DNA from 2 places in the Pantoea sp. R13S299 genome. Region 1 is predicted to be linked to the other one. Evidence: predicted binding sites of a transcription regulator. Region 1 holds the regulator's gene; the other holds the start of a gene.
What was found. The regulator PhoB, encoded in region 1, activates phosphate uptake and scavenging genes when phosphate is short. The targets are predictions, from matches to a motif close to CTGTCATAAAACTGNCNNAT.
Positions count from the first base shown of each region.

Region 1 (7,822 bases):
GGCGATGAAGATCAGCGTGGCCAGGAAGAAGCTGCCCATGTTGCCGAAGGTGTGCTGAACATACGCATGCAGAATCGCTGCGCCGTTGGCATTTTGATCCACCAGCGCCCCACTGCCCGCGCCCAGTTTAAACAGGCAGAGGTAGACCAGCGTCAGACCCAGACCGGCAATCAAGCCAGCCAGAACGGTATAACGGGTCAGCAGCGCGGCATTGTCGACGCCACGCGAACGGGCGGCGTTGACAATCACGATACCAAAGACCAGCGCGCCCAGCGTATCCATAGTCAGATAGCCATTAACGAAACCGCTGGAGAATGCCGCACGCTGATAATCCGCAGTCGCCGGAATGGTCCCGCCTGCCGGCCACACCAGCGCAGCTACGCCCAGCACGGTCAGCGCGATAATTTTTAGCGGCGCAAGGAAGTGTCCTACCGTGTCGAGCAGCTTGCCCGGATAGAGCGACACGCCAATCACCAGCGCAAAGTAGATCAGGCTATAGATGAACAGTGGCAGCGCGCCATCACCGGTCATCGGTGCAATGCCCATTTCAAACGAGACCGTTGCTGTGCGCGGGGTGGCAAACAGCGGTCCGACAGCCAGATAGCACACGGTAGCCAGCACGATGCCAGCGACCTTGCCAATCGGGGTGCTGAGCGCATCCACGCCGCCGCCGACGCGGGCCAGCGCGATTACGGTCATCACGGGAAGACCGACTGCGGTAATCAGAAAACCAATCGCGGCAGTCCAGACGTGTTCGCCTGACTGAATACCGACCATTGGCGGGAAAATGATGTTACCCGCACCAACAAACAGGGCAAATGTCATAAAGCCCAGCGCGAGAATGTCCTTCGAATTTAAACGATGTGTCATACGGCCTGTCACTGATGTTGCGGTTAAGTTGGATTAGTGTTGTTCCCTCGCTGCGTGTAAACCGCGACCAGGCTGACAATGTCAGCGCATTATGCTCATCGCAGGGTAAAGCGCAGGTGATTTAAGCTGCTTTTATTCTGTTCACAGAGGGATGGATCGACAACGGCGCTAAGTAAAACGTTTATAGCGGCGAAAGGCAATACGGGATTGGAAAACCAGAAGGTTATACCACCATTTTTTCAAAAGGCAGTGGATAGCGTTAATTTTTGATGCAGGCGCACAAGATGATGTGCCTAAATAATAAACAGAAGGTGAGAAATCCCCGCATAAACGGGGCTGAAGATACACAAAAGGCGCGTTTTACGCGCCTGTCTGCACAACGTTACAGCACTACCAGACCTGATTCGCGATATCGACGACCAGGCGAATCTTCTGCCACTGCTGCGTTTCGCTCAGGCTGTTGCCCTCTTCGGTTGAGGCAAAACCGCACTGCGGGCTGAGGCAGATTTGATCCAGGCTGACATACTGCGCCGCCTCTTCCAGCCGGGTTTTCACCTGCGCCGGATCTTCCAGTTCACCCACTTTGGTAGTGATCAGGCCCAGCACCACCTGCTGATGACCCGGCTTAATGTAACGCAGTGGCTCAAAACCGCCGGAACGGGCGTTGTCATACTCCAGGAAGAACGCATCCACGTTGACGCTGCCGAACAGGATTTCTGCCACTGGTCCATAGCCACCTTCAGAAATCCAGGTTGAGCGGAAGTTCCCGCGACAGACATGCAGACCCACAGTCAGATCGGCAGGTTTATCCTCCAGCGCTTTATTCAGCACCTGCGCGTAAGTCTGTGCCAGCTGATCCGGATCGTCGCCACGGGCACGGATATCGCGCTTCTGATCTTCAGAGCAGAGGTAAGCCCAGACGGTGTCATCCAGTTGCAGATAGCGGCAGCCCGCGTCATAAAATGCCTTAATCGCCGCTTTGTAAGTCTGCGCCAGATCCTCGAAGTAGTCCGCCAGATCGGGATAGACCTCTGCGTCGATCACTTTGCGGCCACCGCGAAAGTGCAGCACGCTGGGGCTGGGAATGGTCATCTTCGGCACCGCATCACCGGCAATACTCTGCAGGAAGCGGAAATGCGCCAGCATCGGGTGATCCGCCGGGAAACCGAGTTTGCTCACCACTTTCACGCCATGCGCTTTGGTCTGCACGCCATTAAACTGGATGCCATGCTCCGCTTCATAACTCTCGACGCCGTCAAGACCATAGAAGAAATCGAAGTGCCACCAGCCACGACGAAACTCGCCGTCAGTGACCACTTTCAGGCCATTTTCACGCTGCTTCGCGACCACTTCGCGAATCGCATCATCTTCGACCTGCTGCAGGGCAGCCGCATCAATCTCTCCGGCAGCAAACTGTTCGCGCGCCTGCTTAATCGCAGCGGGGCGCAGGAAGCTGCCAACGGTATCGGCACGGAACGGGGCGGTTTCTCTTTGCATGATCACTCCTGTCTCTCCTGCCGGTAATGACGGCAGGAAATAATTGCATCCTGATATAAATAGCCATCTGGATGGCTACATGTCTGAACACAGAGTGTCATGAGCCGCGTTCATCTGCAACTGAAGAAAATTCAGCGATGATGAAAAAAATTCAACTTCGGGGGTTAACGCAGCGCGGCACGCGCCTGTGCCATCTGGCTGTCTGAGAGCGGCAGATAGCCCGCTTCGCTGACCCGCCGCTGGCCTTGAGGAGAGAGCACCTGCTGCAGAAACGCAGCGACCAGCGGTGGCAGCGGTTTGCCGGGCGCTTTATTAACGTAGAGATAGAGCGGACGCGCCCAGGGATAGCGGCCGCTGCGGATAGCATCGGCATCCGGGACAATCGCCTGGCCCTGATCGTTCTTCACCGCCAGCATTTTTACGCCGCTCAGATGAAAGCCAAAACTGGCGTAGCCGATGCTGCGCGAATTACCGGCCACCGCCTGCACCACTGCGGCCGACCCAGGAAACTCCGCCACGTCGCTGCGGAAATCGCCTTTGCACAGCACCTGCTGCTTGAAGAAACCCCAGGTGCCGGAGGCGGAGTTACGGCCATAGCGCTGAATGGGTCGTTTATTCCACTGCGCGCCGGTTAAACCGAGATCGCCCCAGCGCAGCGGCACGCTGTGCGCGCCACACAGGCGGGTAACGGAGAAGATGGCGTCGAGCTGACGCGGTTCAATCTGCTGCAGCGGATTGCGCTGATTCACTACCACCACCAGCGCATCCATCGCCACCGGCACCGCCAGCGGCGGATAACCGTAGCGCGCCTCAAAAGCCTGCCGCTCATCGGCCTGCATCGGGCGGCTCATCGGCCCGAGCTGTGCGGCGCCCGCCGCCAGGGCAGTGGGCGCGGTCGAAGAACCGGAGGCCTGAACCTGCACATTCACGCCCGGCGCCTGGCGACTGAAATCTTCGCCCCACAGGGTCATCAGATAGCCGAGCGTATCGGATCCCACGCTGCTGAGATTGCCGGAGAGCGTGCCGGGCTGGGCCAGAGCCAGACCCGGCAGCAGAGAGACGATCAACAAAACAAGGAGGCGCATCAGGGAGATCCGGCAGCGATTAATGAACGGCATTCTCCTGCATCACGCTGCTGACAATCAACCTCGCAGGCAGCGTAAAGGTAAAACAGGTCTCTTTATTCGGTACGCTGGTGATATCGAGCCGCGCGTTATGGTGACTCAGAGCATGTTTCACAATCGCCAGCCCCAGCCCGCTGCCGCCAGTGGCGCGCGAACGTGCTTTATCGACGCGGTAGAAACGCTCTGTCAGACGCGGAATATGTTCTGAGGCGATACCCGGCCCGTTGTCGCATACCCGGAAAGTAGCCCCTTGTTTGCCGCGCAGCCAGCTGATATCGATCCGCGTGCCGTCCGGCGTATGATTCACCGCATTGTAAACCAGATTGGAGATGGCACTACGCAGCTGTTCATCGTTGCCAAACACTTTCAGATGGGGATCGGTGTGGAAATGGATATCGTGACGACCGCCACTCAGCGTCGCCGCCTCATGCTGCAGTAATTTGAGCATCACCGGCACATCAACCTTCTCTTTCAGATCGATCGCCGGTGCGGCTTCGATGCGCGACAGCGTCAGCAGCTGTTTGACCAGGCTGTCCATACGGCGCGTCTGCTCCGACATCGTGTGCAGCGCTTTACTGCGCGAAGGCTCGCTCATCACCGAATCGTTCATCATCTCCAGATAGCCCTGCAGCACCGTGAGCGGCGTGCGTAACTCATGGCTGACGTTGGCAAAGAAGTTGCGACGTGCCCCTTCCAGCTGATGCATCTGCGTCACATCACGCGCCACCAGCAGCCACTGCCCCTCGCTGTAGGGCATGACGCGAAATTCCATATGAAGTTTGTTGTTCAGCACCAGCGTCAACGGCTTGTCGAAATCGCGCTGGCGCAGATAGCGGGAAAACTCCGGATAACGCAGCAGATTAAGGATGTTCTGGCCATTATCTTCCGGCCAGCGCAGGCCCAGGTGCTGCTGCGCCAGGCCGTTACACCAGAAAATGGTGCCCTCTTCCGTGGTCAGGATCACCGCATCCGGCAGCGACTCGGCGCCGCTGCGGAAACGCTTAATCAGATTACCGAGTTCACGCCGCCGCCGCCGGTTGCGCAGTTGCATCTGGTAAAGACCATAAAACAGCGGCTCCCAGCTGGCACGCCCGGCAGGCGGCGTCATGGTGCGGTCGAGCCACAGCCAGTGCGACAGCCGCATCAGATTGTGGAAATGCCATAACAGGACCATGACCACGCTCAGCAGCAGCCACCAGGGCAAACCGCCAAACAGCAGGCCCAGCAGCGCCGCAGGCAGACAGGCCAGCAGCAGTTCTGTCAGTAATCTCTTCCAGGAGAGGCGTTCCAGCACGGTAAAGGCTCCGTTTAGTAGCGGGCAGAGAAACGATACCCTGTTCCACGGACGGTTTGTACCATGCGATCGTGGCCGGAGACTTCCAGCGCTTTACGTAAACGGCGAATGTGAACATCGACTGTACGATCTTCCACATACACATTGGTGCCCCAGACGTGGTTCAGCAGCTGTTCGCGGCTGTACACGCGCTCCGGGTGCGTCATAAAGAAGTGCAGCAGCTTATATTCGGTGGGGCCCATCTCCAGCGGCGTGGTTTCGGACATCACGCGATGTGAAGAGGGATCCAGACTCAGTCCCTGCATCTCAATCACCTCTTCCACCGCCATCGGTGAAATACGGCGCATTACCGCTTTAATCCGCGCCATCAGCTCTTTGGGTGAAAACGGCTTGGTAATGTAATCGTCGGCGCCCACTTCCAGGCCACGCACCCGATCTTCCTCTTCACCGCGTGCGGTGAGCATCATCACCGGAATATCGCGGGTCATCGCCTCACGTTTCAGATGTTTGATAAACTGAATACCGCTGCCTCCGGGTAACATCCAGTCCAGTAAAATCAGATCGGGCCAGGGTTCAATCAGCTTGCCAACGGCGCTGTCATAATCTTCCGCCTCGATTGGCTGATAGTCGTTCTGCTCCAGAACAAAACACAACATTTCACGGATGGGGGCTTCATCCTCCACAACCAAAATGCGCTTAGCCATTATTACTCCTGCTGATTATGACGGCTGTCACTGAGATTCGCGGCGCCATTATGCGTCAGATTTGTGACACTTTTATGAAAAACATAACCTGCCTGTAACGCCGTTGGTAATCATTTATGACAGCGCAGCGACAATTTTTTGCTTTGGCTGCAGAGCCAGTATAATCGCCGGGCGAATCACAACGGCAGGGACTCATCATGCGCATCATTCATACTGCGGACTGGCATCTGGGGCAGTTCTTCTACAACAAAAGTCGGGCAGCCGAACATCAGGCGTTTCTCGACTGGCTGTTGATCCAGATTGAACAGCATCAGGTAGATGCATTGATTATTGCAGGCGATCTGTTTGATACCGGCACGCCGCCTAGCTACGCCCGCGAGATGTTTAACCGCTTTGTGGTGGCGCTGCAGCCTACCGGCTGTCAGCTGATTGTGCTGGCGGGCAACCACGACTCCGTGGCGACGCTCAATGAATCGCGCGAGCTGCTCGCCTGTCTCAACACCCGGGTCATCGCCACGCCGCAGGCGCAGGATGATGTGCTGCTGCTCAACACCCGTCAGGGCGAACCGGGCGCGCTACTGTGCGCCATTCCCTATCTGCGACCACGCGATATCCTGCGCAGCCGGGCGGGTCAGTCGGGACGCGATAAACAAACCTCCCTGCTGGAGGCGATCGCCCATCACTATCAGCAGCGTTTCGCCGCCGCCCAGGCGCTGGGCTATGCGCTGCCGATAATCGCCACCGGCCATCTCACCACCGTTGGCGTCAGCCAGAGCGATTCGGTGCGTGACATCTATATCGGCACGCTGGATGCCTTCCCGGCCAGTGCCTTTCCGGCGGCTGACTATATTGCGCTGGGCCATATTCACCGCGCCCAGCGCGTCGCAGGCAGCGAGCATATCCGCTACAGCGGCTCGCCGATTCCACTGAGCTTTGATGAGCTGGGCACGGAAAAGAGCGTCTTCCTGCTGGAGCTGGCGGCCAGCGGCCTGCAATCGGTCACGCCGCTGGTGGTGCCTCAGTCGCAACCCATGCAGGTGCTGAAAGGATCGCTGGCGCAGATTGCGGCGCAGTTAAACGCCTTCAGCACAGCAGAGCAGGAGAAGCCGACCTGGCTCGACATCGAAGTCACCACCCAGGAGTACCTCAGCGATCTGCAGCGCCAGGTCGAAACCCTGACCGCCACGCTGCCGGTCGAAGTCCTGCTGTTGCGCCGCAGCCGTGAACAGCGGCAGCAGAGCCTGGCGCGGCTTGACAACGAAACCCTGAGTGAACTGAAGGTGGAGGAGGTCTTTGCCCGCCGCCTGGCGCTGGATGAGGAGCTGCAACCGGCGCAAATCGATGAGATGACCACCCTGTTCCGCCAGACGCTGGCCGCCATGGAAGAGACCCAATGAAGATCCTCACGCTACGGTTCAAAAACCTCAACGCCCTGCGCGGTGAATGGTTCATCGACTTCCGCGCCGAACCCTTTGCCAGCAACGGCCTGTTTGCGATAACCGGCGCCACCGGGGCCGGTAAAACTACCCTGCTGGATGCCATCTGCCTGGCGCTCTATCACCAGACGCCACGTCTGGGCGCGATTTCCCAGAGCCAGAATGCGCTGATGACCCGCGACTGCGCCGAATGTCTGGCGGAAGTCGAGTTTGAGATCAAAGGCGAAGCCTGGCGCGCCTTCTGGAGCCAGAACCGGGCGCGCGGCACCGCCGACGGCAAGCTGCAGGCACCGCGCGTTGAGCTGGCGCGCTGCGCCGACAACATCATTGTTGCCGATAAAGTCGGTGACAAGCTGAAGATGATCGAAACTCTGTCAGGTCTTGATTTCGAACGCTTTACCCGGTCGATGATGCTGTCACAGGGCCAGTTCGCCGCCTTCCTTAATGCCAAAGCCAGTGAGCGCGCCGAACTGCTGGAGGAGCTGACCGGCACCGAAATTTACGGCCTGATTTCCGCCGCCATCTATGAGCGGCACAAAGAGGCGAAAACTCAGCTGGATCTGCTGCGCAGCCAGGCGGGTGCGATGGCGCTGCTGGATAGCGACGCGCGCGATGCGCTGCAACAGCAGCTCAGCGATCTGACCGACGCGGAACAGCGGCTCAGCGCCCACTATCAACAGGCGCAGCAACAGCAGCGGTGGCAGCAGCAGGCGCAGCAGTTACAGCAGGAGAGTGAGCAGGCTGAAGCGGCAGTACAGCAGGCCCAGGCCACATCGCAGGCGGCAGAGACGGATCGCCAGCGGCTGGCTCGCAGTGAACCGGCTGAAAAGCTGCGGGTGAGACTGCAGCAGCGCGACGCGTTACGCACCGAACAGCAGCAGGCTGAGAGCCGCTGTC
Region 1 is NZ_JBLYEF010000001.1:96,760-104,581, reverse strand. It holds gene brnQ (branched-chain amino acid transporter carrier protein BrnQ) at 1-870, opposite strand, end outside; gene ACN1CO_RS00520 (cobalamin-independent methionine synthase II family protein) at 1,261-2,367, opposite strand; gene ACN1CO_RS00515 (PstS family phosphate ABC transporter substrate-binding protein) at 2,532-3,452, opposite strand; gene phoR (phosphate regulon sensor histidine kinase PhoR) at 3,472-4,785, opposite strand; gene phoB (phosphate response regulator transcription factor PhoB) at 4,800-5,489, opposite strand; gene sbcD (exonuclease subunit SbcD) at 5,687-6,886, shown strand; gene ACN1CO_RS00495 (AAA family ATPase) at 6,883-7,822, shown strand, end outside.

Region 2 (7,822 bases), on a different contig from region 1:
AGCCAGAACAGGCCAAACGCCATGGTCAGCAGCGACAGCGACAGCGCAATTTTATTTTTAGTGCTGCGCCAGGACTGCATTTTACGGCGTGATGCGTCCAGTTCGGCGCGCGCCTGAATTTCAATGGTGGTCATGAGCGCGCTCCTTCACTTTTCTGCAGTCGCATAATCATCAGCTTTGAAATTGCCAGCACGATAAAGGTAATCACAAACAGGATCAGTCCCAGCTCCATCAGCGCGGCAACATGCACGCCTGACTCCGCTTCAGCGAATTCGTTGGCCAGCGCGGAGGTAATGCTGTTACCCGGCATAAACAGCGACGGGCTGTCGAGCTGGTAGGTGTTGCCGATGATAAAGGTCACCGCCATGGTCTCACCCAGCGCACGACCCAGTCCCAGCATCACGCCGCCAATCACGCCATTTTTGGTGAAGGGCAGTACGACGCGCCAGATCACTTCCCAGGTGGTGCAGCCGATACCGTAGGCTGACTCTTTCATCATCACTGGGGTCTGCTCAAATACGTCGCGCATGACCGAGGCAATGTACGGGATGATCATGATTGCCAGAATCACACCCGCCGCGAGAATACCGATACCGAAAGCGGGGCCGGAGAAGAGTTCGCCGACAATCGGAATGCCCGACATCACGTCGTTAACCGGCGTCTGAAAATATTCGGCAAACAGCGGCGCGAAGACAAACAGCCCCCACATGCCGTAAACGATACTCGGGATAGCCGCCAGCAGCTCAATGGCGGTACCCAGCGGGCGACGCAGCCAGGCGGGTGAGAGTTCGGTCAGGAACAGCGCGATACCAAAACTCACCGGCACGGCGATAATCAGGGCGATGATAGAGGTCACAAGGGTGCCGTAGATCGGTACCAGTGCGCCAAATTGTTCGTTGGGCGCATCCCAGGTTTTGGTCCACAAAAAGGCGAAACCAAACTTCTGGATGCTGGGCCACGAGGAGATGATCAGGGAGACAATAATGCCGCCCATCAGTAACAGCACAATCAGCGCAGCCAGCCTGACCAGCGCGCCAAAAATCTTGTCACCTTGTTTACCTGGGGCTTTGAATGCCGGCTTCGTTGCAGCCATAGAAGTCTCAGTCTTCAGAAGTTATCAGGGCGGCATGAGCCGCCCGTTGGGTCTGACCGGACCGCTGTCCGGTCAGGGTCGGTCAATTACTGATAAAGCGCTTTACCAGAACTGTCTTTGATATTGGCTTTCCAGGCGGCGCGAATCTGCTCGGTCACGCTCTCTGGCAGCGCAGCATAATCCAGCGCAGTGGCGGTTTTGCTGCCTTTCTTGTAAGCCCAGTCGAAGAACTTCAGCACTTCAGCGCCTTTGGCCGCATTCGCCTGATCTTTGTAGATCAGAATGAAGGTGGTTGAGGAGATTGGCCAGGCATCCGCGCCCTTCTGGAAGGTCAGATCCTGTGCGAACGATTTGCTCCAGTCAGCGCCTTTCGCGGCATTACTGAAGCTGGTCTCGCTTGGTGCGACCGCTTTACCATCGGCATCAACCAGTTTGGTGTAGGTCAGGTTGTTCTGTTTGGCGTAGGCATATTCCACGTAGCCGATTGAACCTGGCAGACGCTGAACAAACGCGGCGACGCCGTCGTTGCCTTTACCGCCCAGACCCACTGGCCAGTTAACGGTGTTGCCTTTACCAATTTTGCTGTTCCAGTCCGGGTTCACTTTCGCCAGATAACTGGTGAAGACGAATGAGGTGCCTGAACCATCCGCGCGACGTACCACGTTGATGTTGGTCTCTGGCAGTTTTACGCCCGGGTTAAGTTTGGCGATCGCCGGGTCATTCCACTTTTTGATGGTGCCGAGGTAGATATCACCGACGGTTTTGCCATCCAGCGTCAGCTGGCCTGACTTGATGCCTGGCAGGTTAACCGCGAGTACCACGCCACCGATCACGGTAGGGAACTGGAACAGGCCATTTTTCTGCAGATCTTCATCTTTCATTGGCGCATCGGACGCACCGAAATCAACAGTTTTGGCGATGATCTGTTTCACGCCGCCAGATGAACCGATGCCCTGGTAGTTAATTTTGCTACCGGTGGCTTGCTGATACTCTGCTGCCCACTTGGCATAAACCGGCGCCGGGAACGTCCCGCCTGCGCCAGTCAGATCGGTGGCCGCAAAAGCAGATACCGCGCTTACGGCGAAGGTGGTGGCGAGGATTCGGGCTACGGTGCTACGCATCAGTGTCATGTTCCCTCCAGGGGAGAAAAGTCAGGCTCGGGGCCGTTTTAGTAAGAGTCTGTGATTGCTGCAGGAGGGAAAATAGGACAGTTTGATGACAGTGAAATGTACGAAATATGACAGTTATATGACAGAGGGCCAGAATGAAGTGGGCCCGCGACGGGGCCCACCAGGTTATTCTACGGTAACCGATTTTGCCAGGTTACGAGGCTGATCGACGTCGGTGCCTTTGATCAGGGCGACGTGATAGGAGAGTAGCTGCAATGGTACGGTGTAGAAGATAGGTGCAATCACCTCTTCGACATGCGGCAACGGAATAATCTTCATGCCGTCACTGTCGCTGAAGCCTGCATCCTGATCGGCAAACACATAGAGCAGACCGCCGCGTGCGCGCACCTCTTCGATGTTGGATTTGAGCTTCTCCAGCAGTTCGTTGTTAGGCGCCACCACGATCACCGGCATGTCAGCATCAATCAGCGCCAGCGGGCCATGTTTCAGCTCGCCTGCGGCGTAGGCTTCCGCATGAATATAGGAGATCTCCTTGAGCTTCAGCGCCCCTTCCATAGCAATCGGGTATTGATCGCCACGGCCCAGGAACAGCGCGTGATGCTTGTCAGAGAAGCCTTCTGCCAGATTCTCAATCAGCTTATCCTGCGCCAGCATCTGCTCAATACGGTTCGGCAACGCCTGCAGGGCATGAACGATCTCATGCTCCTTCTCGGCAGACATGCCTTTCAGACGGCCCAGTTTCGCCACCAGCATCAGCAGCACCGCTAACTGGGTGGTGAACGCTTTAGTAGAGGCGACGCCGATTTCGGTGCCCGCTTTGGTCATCAGTGCCAGGTCAGATTCCCGCACCAGTGACGAACCGGCCACATTACAGACCGCCAGCGAACCCAGGTAGCCCAGTTCTTTAGAGAGGCGCAGCGCCGCCAGGGTATCTGCCGTTTCACCCGACTGTGACAGAGTGATCAGCAGGCTATTTTTGCGCACCGCTGACTTGCGATAGCGGAACTCCGAGGCGATCTCCACATCACAAGGCAGGTTGGCCAGCGACTCAAACCAGTAGCGTGACACCATGCCGGAGTTGTAGGAGGTACCGCAGGCGATAATCTGGATATGCTCTACCTGGCTCAGCAACGCTTCTGCGCCCGCGCCCAGTTCGCTGAGGTCAACCTGTCCCTGGCTGAACCGGCCGCTGAGAGTGCTTTTCAGCGCCATCGGCTGCTCGTAGATCTCTTTCTGCATGTAATGACGGTAAATGCCTTTATCACCGGCATCATATTGCAGGTTCGATTCGATTTCGGCACGCGTCACGGTGTTGCCTTCACGGTCAATAATCGTGACATCACGACGACTGATCTCGGCGATATCACCCTCTTCCAGATAGATGAACCGACGGGTCACCGGCAGCAGGGCTAGCTGATCCGAGGCGATAAAGTTTTCACCCATCCCACGGCCAATCACCAGCGGGCTGCCGGAACGGGCCGCCACCAGCAGTGACGGATCGCGGCTGTCCATGATCACCATGCCATAGGCACCGCGCAGCTGTGGGATCACACGCAGCACGACTTCACGCAGCGAACCGCCCTGCTTCTGCTCCCAGTGAACCAGATGCGCGACCACTTCGGTGTCGGTCTCAGAGGCAAAGACGTAGCCGCGTTCAATCAGCTCTGCGCGCAACGGCTCATGGTTTTCAATGATGCCGTTGTGCACGATGATGATGTGCTCAGAGATGTGCGGATGCGCATTCGCTTCCGACGGCTCACCATGGGTTGCCCAGCGCGTGTGCGCGATGCCGGTGCCACCGATCAGCGGCTGCTGTTCAGCGGCTTCCGCCAGTTTCTGCACTTTTCCTAACCGCCGCAGGCGCGTGACGTGCCCCTGACGATCGACCACGGCCAGACCGGCCGAATCATATCCGCGATATTCAAGACGACGCAGACCTTCCAGCAGAATCTCTGCGATATCGCGTTGCGCTACTGCACCAACAATTCCACACATAATGATGTTTTCCTGACTACATGGCTTTTCGCCACTTCTGTTGTCATGCGACCTGATATCCGGCTTTGCCGGTTCCCCGAGCCTTGTAGAGAGTGGGGATTATAGTTTTGGCACTGCACTGCATCGGCCCGCATAAAGCGGGCCGTTAAAAAATTTATTTTTTCTTCACCGAACGCTGCCAGTCCGCTTTGTGATTCTGCTCTTTACGGTTATAGACCAGACCGGCCTCAGTCACATCCTTCATGATGGTGGTGCCCGCCGCAATGGTGGTGCCTGACGCAACGCTCACCGGGGCCACCAGCTGCGTATCTGAGCCGACAAACACGTCATCGCCAATCACGGTTTTGAATTTGTTCGCGCCGTCGTAGTTGCAGGTGATCGTGCCTGCACCAATGTTCACGTTGTCGCCAATCTCCGCATCACCCAGATAGGAGAGGTGACCCGCTTTCGATCCCTTACCCAGACGCGCTTTCTTCATTTCGACGAAATTGCCCACGTGGGCGGCGTGTGCCAGCTCGCTGCCAGGACGCAGACGGGCAAATGGCCCGACGGTGCAGGCGGTGGCGAGATTAGCATCCTCGATCACCGTATACGGGCTGATTTCACAATCATCGCCAATCACACTGTTTTTGATGATGCAGCCCGCGCCGATTTTGACACGCGAACCCAGCGTGACCTGGCCTTCAATAATGACATTAGTGTCGATTTCGACATCCCGTCCATGCGTCAGCGTCCCGCGCAGGTCAAAACGCGCCGGATCGCGCAGCATCACGCCGGCCAGCAGCAGTTTTTCCGCCTGTTCAGACTGGTAAGTGCGCTCCAATGTCGCCAGCTGCAGCCGGTTATTCACGCCATCGGTTTCACTGATGCGAGCCGGATGGACCGCGTTGATCACCTGTCCTTCCTGATGCGCCAGCGCGATAATATCGGTGATGTAATACTCACCCTGCGCATTGTTGTTGGTGAGCTGCGCCAGCCAGCGTTTTAAATCGCCGCCGTTGGCGATCAGGATGCCGGTATTGATCTCTTTAATGGTGAGCTGCGCCGGGCTGGCATCTTTCTGTTCGATAATGCCGGTGATGGTGTCATTCTCACGCACAATACGGCCATAGCCGGTAGGGTCATCCAGTACCACGGTGAGTAAGCCAATGCCGCCCTGCGGTTTTGCTTCACGCAGGCGCTGTAATGTCGCCTGAGTGATCAGCGGCACGTCGCCATAGAGCATCATGATATCTTCATCATCGGCGAAGGCAGGCGCGGCCTGCTGCATCGCATGGCCAGTGCCGAGCTGTTCAGCCTGCAGCACCCAGTTAAGCGTGCTATCAGTGAGGGTCGCTTTCAGGCGATCGCCGCCGTGTCCGTAAACCAGATGCACCTGTTGTGCGCCCAGCCCTTTGGCGGCATCGATCACGTGCTGAACCATCGGTTTGCCTGCCAGCGTATGCAGAACTTTAGGCAGATCGGAATACATACGGGTGCCCTTGCCAGCAGCAAGGATCACCACACTCATCGCACTGTTAGACATAACTATCCTGAGTGAATTTTTACGGGTGAAAGTAAAACGGTTTGAGGTTGAGATTACTACATTTTTCTCAGGCCGAAATTAGGCGGACAGGCAGATCGGGCGTGGCAGACAAAAAAAATGCCAGCCCGAGGGCTGGCATTTCGTGACGCATAAAGCTGGATTACATCGCTTTTTTGGTCAGTTCGATCACGCGCAGTTTAGCAATGGCTTTCGCCAGCTCGGCAGAGGCCTGAGCATAGTCCACGTCGCCGTGGCTGCTGTTCATGTGCTCTTCTGCTTTGCGTTTTGCTTCCAGAGCACGCGCTTCGTCCAGATCGGTACCGCGAATCGCGGTATCGGCCAGAACGGTGCTGCTGCCTGGTTGCACTTCCAGCACGCCGCCAGAGAGGTAGATATACTCCTCTTCGCCGTGCTGTTTCACGATACGGATCATTCCAGGCTTAATGGCAGTCAGCAGCGGCGCATGGCCAGGGAAAATCCCCAGCTCACCTTCGCTGCCTGACACCTGAATTTTCTGTACCAGACCAGAGAACAACTGCTCCTCTGCGCTGACCACATCCAGGTGATAAGTCATAGCCATAATCTTCCTCCCGGGAAACCGTTATTACAGTTTCTTCGCTTTTTCCACGGCTTCTTCGATGGCGCCAACCATGTAGAAGGCCTGCTCTGGCAGGTGGTCAAACTCACCTTCCATGATGCCTTTAAAGCCACGGATAGTGTCTTTCAGCGTAACGTATTTGCCCGGTGAACCGGTGAATACTTCCGCAACGAAGAACGGCTGAGACAGGAAGCGCTGAATCTTACGCGCACGTGCCACCAGCAGTTTGTCTTCTTCAGACAGCTCATCCATACCGAGGATGGCGATGATGTCTTTCAGTTCCTGATAACGCTGCAGCAGTGACTGAACGCCACGCGCAACATCATAGTGTTCCTGACCGACAACCAGCGGATCCAGCTGACGGCTGGTAGAGTCCAGCGGGTCAACGGCCGGGTAGATACCCAGAGAGGCGATCTGACGGCTCAGCGTTACCGTTGAGTCTAAGTGCGCAAAGGTGGTTGCTGGTGATGGGTCAGTCAGGTCATCCGCAGGGACGTAAACGGCCTGTACGGAGGTGATTGAACCAGTCTTAGTGGAGGTAATACGCTCCTGCAACACACCCATCTCTTCTGCCAGCGTTGGCTGGTAACCTACCGCAGATGGCATACGACCCAGCAGTGCAGAAACTTCTGTACCGGCCAGGGTATAACGGTAGATGTTATCGATGAACAGCAGAACGTCGCGGCCTTCATCACGGAATTTTTCCGCCATGGTCAGACCGGTCAGTGCGACGCGCAGACGGTTACCCGGCGGCTCGTTCATCTGGCCATAGACCAGAGCAACTTTATCGATAACGTTTGAGTCAGTCATTTCGTGGTAGAAGTCGTTACCCTCACGAGTACGCTCACCCACACCAGCAAACACAGAGTAACCTGAGTGTTCAGCTGCGATGTTACGGATCAGTTCCATCATGTTGACGGTTTTACCTACACCCGCACCACCGAACAGACCGACTTTACCGCCTTTGGCAAACGGACACATCAGGTCGATAACCTTGATGCCGGTTTCCAGCAGTTCCTGCGAGTTAGACTGATCTTCATAAGAAGGCGCTGCGCGGTGAATAGAGGCGATCTCTACTGCGCTGCCATCTTCTTCTTTCAGCTCGCCTTTCATGTCGATAGGCTCGCCGAGAACGTTCATGATACGGCCCAGGGTCGCTTTACCGACTGGAACCTGAATCGGTTTCTGCAGGTCGTTGACGTTCAGACCACGCTTCAGGCCGTCAGACGTACCCATTGCGATGGTACGTACTACGCCGCCGCCCAGCTGCTGCTGTACTTCCAGCACCAGACGCGCGTCACCATTCATAACCTCGAGGGCGCTGTACACTTGCGGTACCGCGTCCTGAGGGAATTCGACGTCAACAACGGCGCCGATAATCTGGACAATCTTTCCAGTTGCCATCTTGAATCCTCTACCTAATTCCAAACCTGGTTAAACCGCGGAGGCCCCCGAGACGATCTCGGTAAGTTCCTGGGTGA
Region 2 is NZ_JBLYEF010000006.1:221,096-228,917, forward strand. It holds gene pstA (phosphate ABC transporter permease PstA) at 1-134, opposite strand, end outside; gene pstC (phosphate ABC transporter permease PstC) at 131-1,093, opposite strand; gene pstS (phosphate ABC transporter substrate-binding protein PstS) at 1,180-2,223, opposite strand; gene glmS (glutamine--fructose-6-phosphate transaminase (isomerizing)) at 2,389-4,218, opposite strand; gene glmU (bifunctional UDP-N-acetylglucosamine diphosphorylase/glucosamine-1-phosphate N-acetyltransferase GlmU) at 4,373-5,743, opposite strand; gene ACN1CO_RS21485 (F0F1 ATP synthase subunit epsilon) at 5,904-6,323, opposite strand; gene atpD (F0F1 ATP synthase subunit beta) at 6,348-7,745, opposite strand; gene atpG (F0F1 ATP synthase subunit gamma) at 7,776-7,822, opposite strand, start outside.
Region 2: the regulator PhoB is predicted to act here: its motif matches at 2,329-2,348, upstream of pstS (phosphate ABC transporter substrate-binding protein PstS).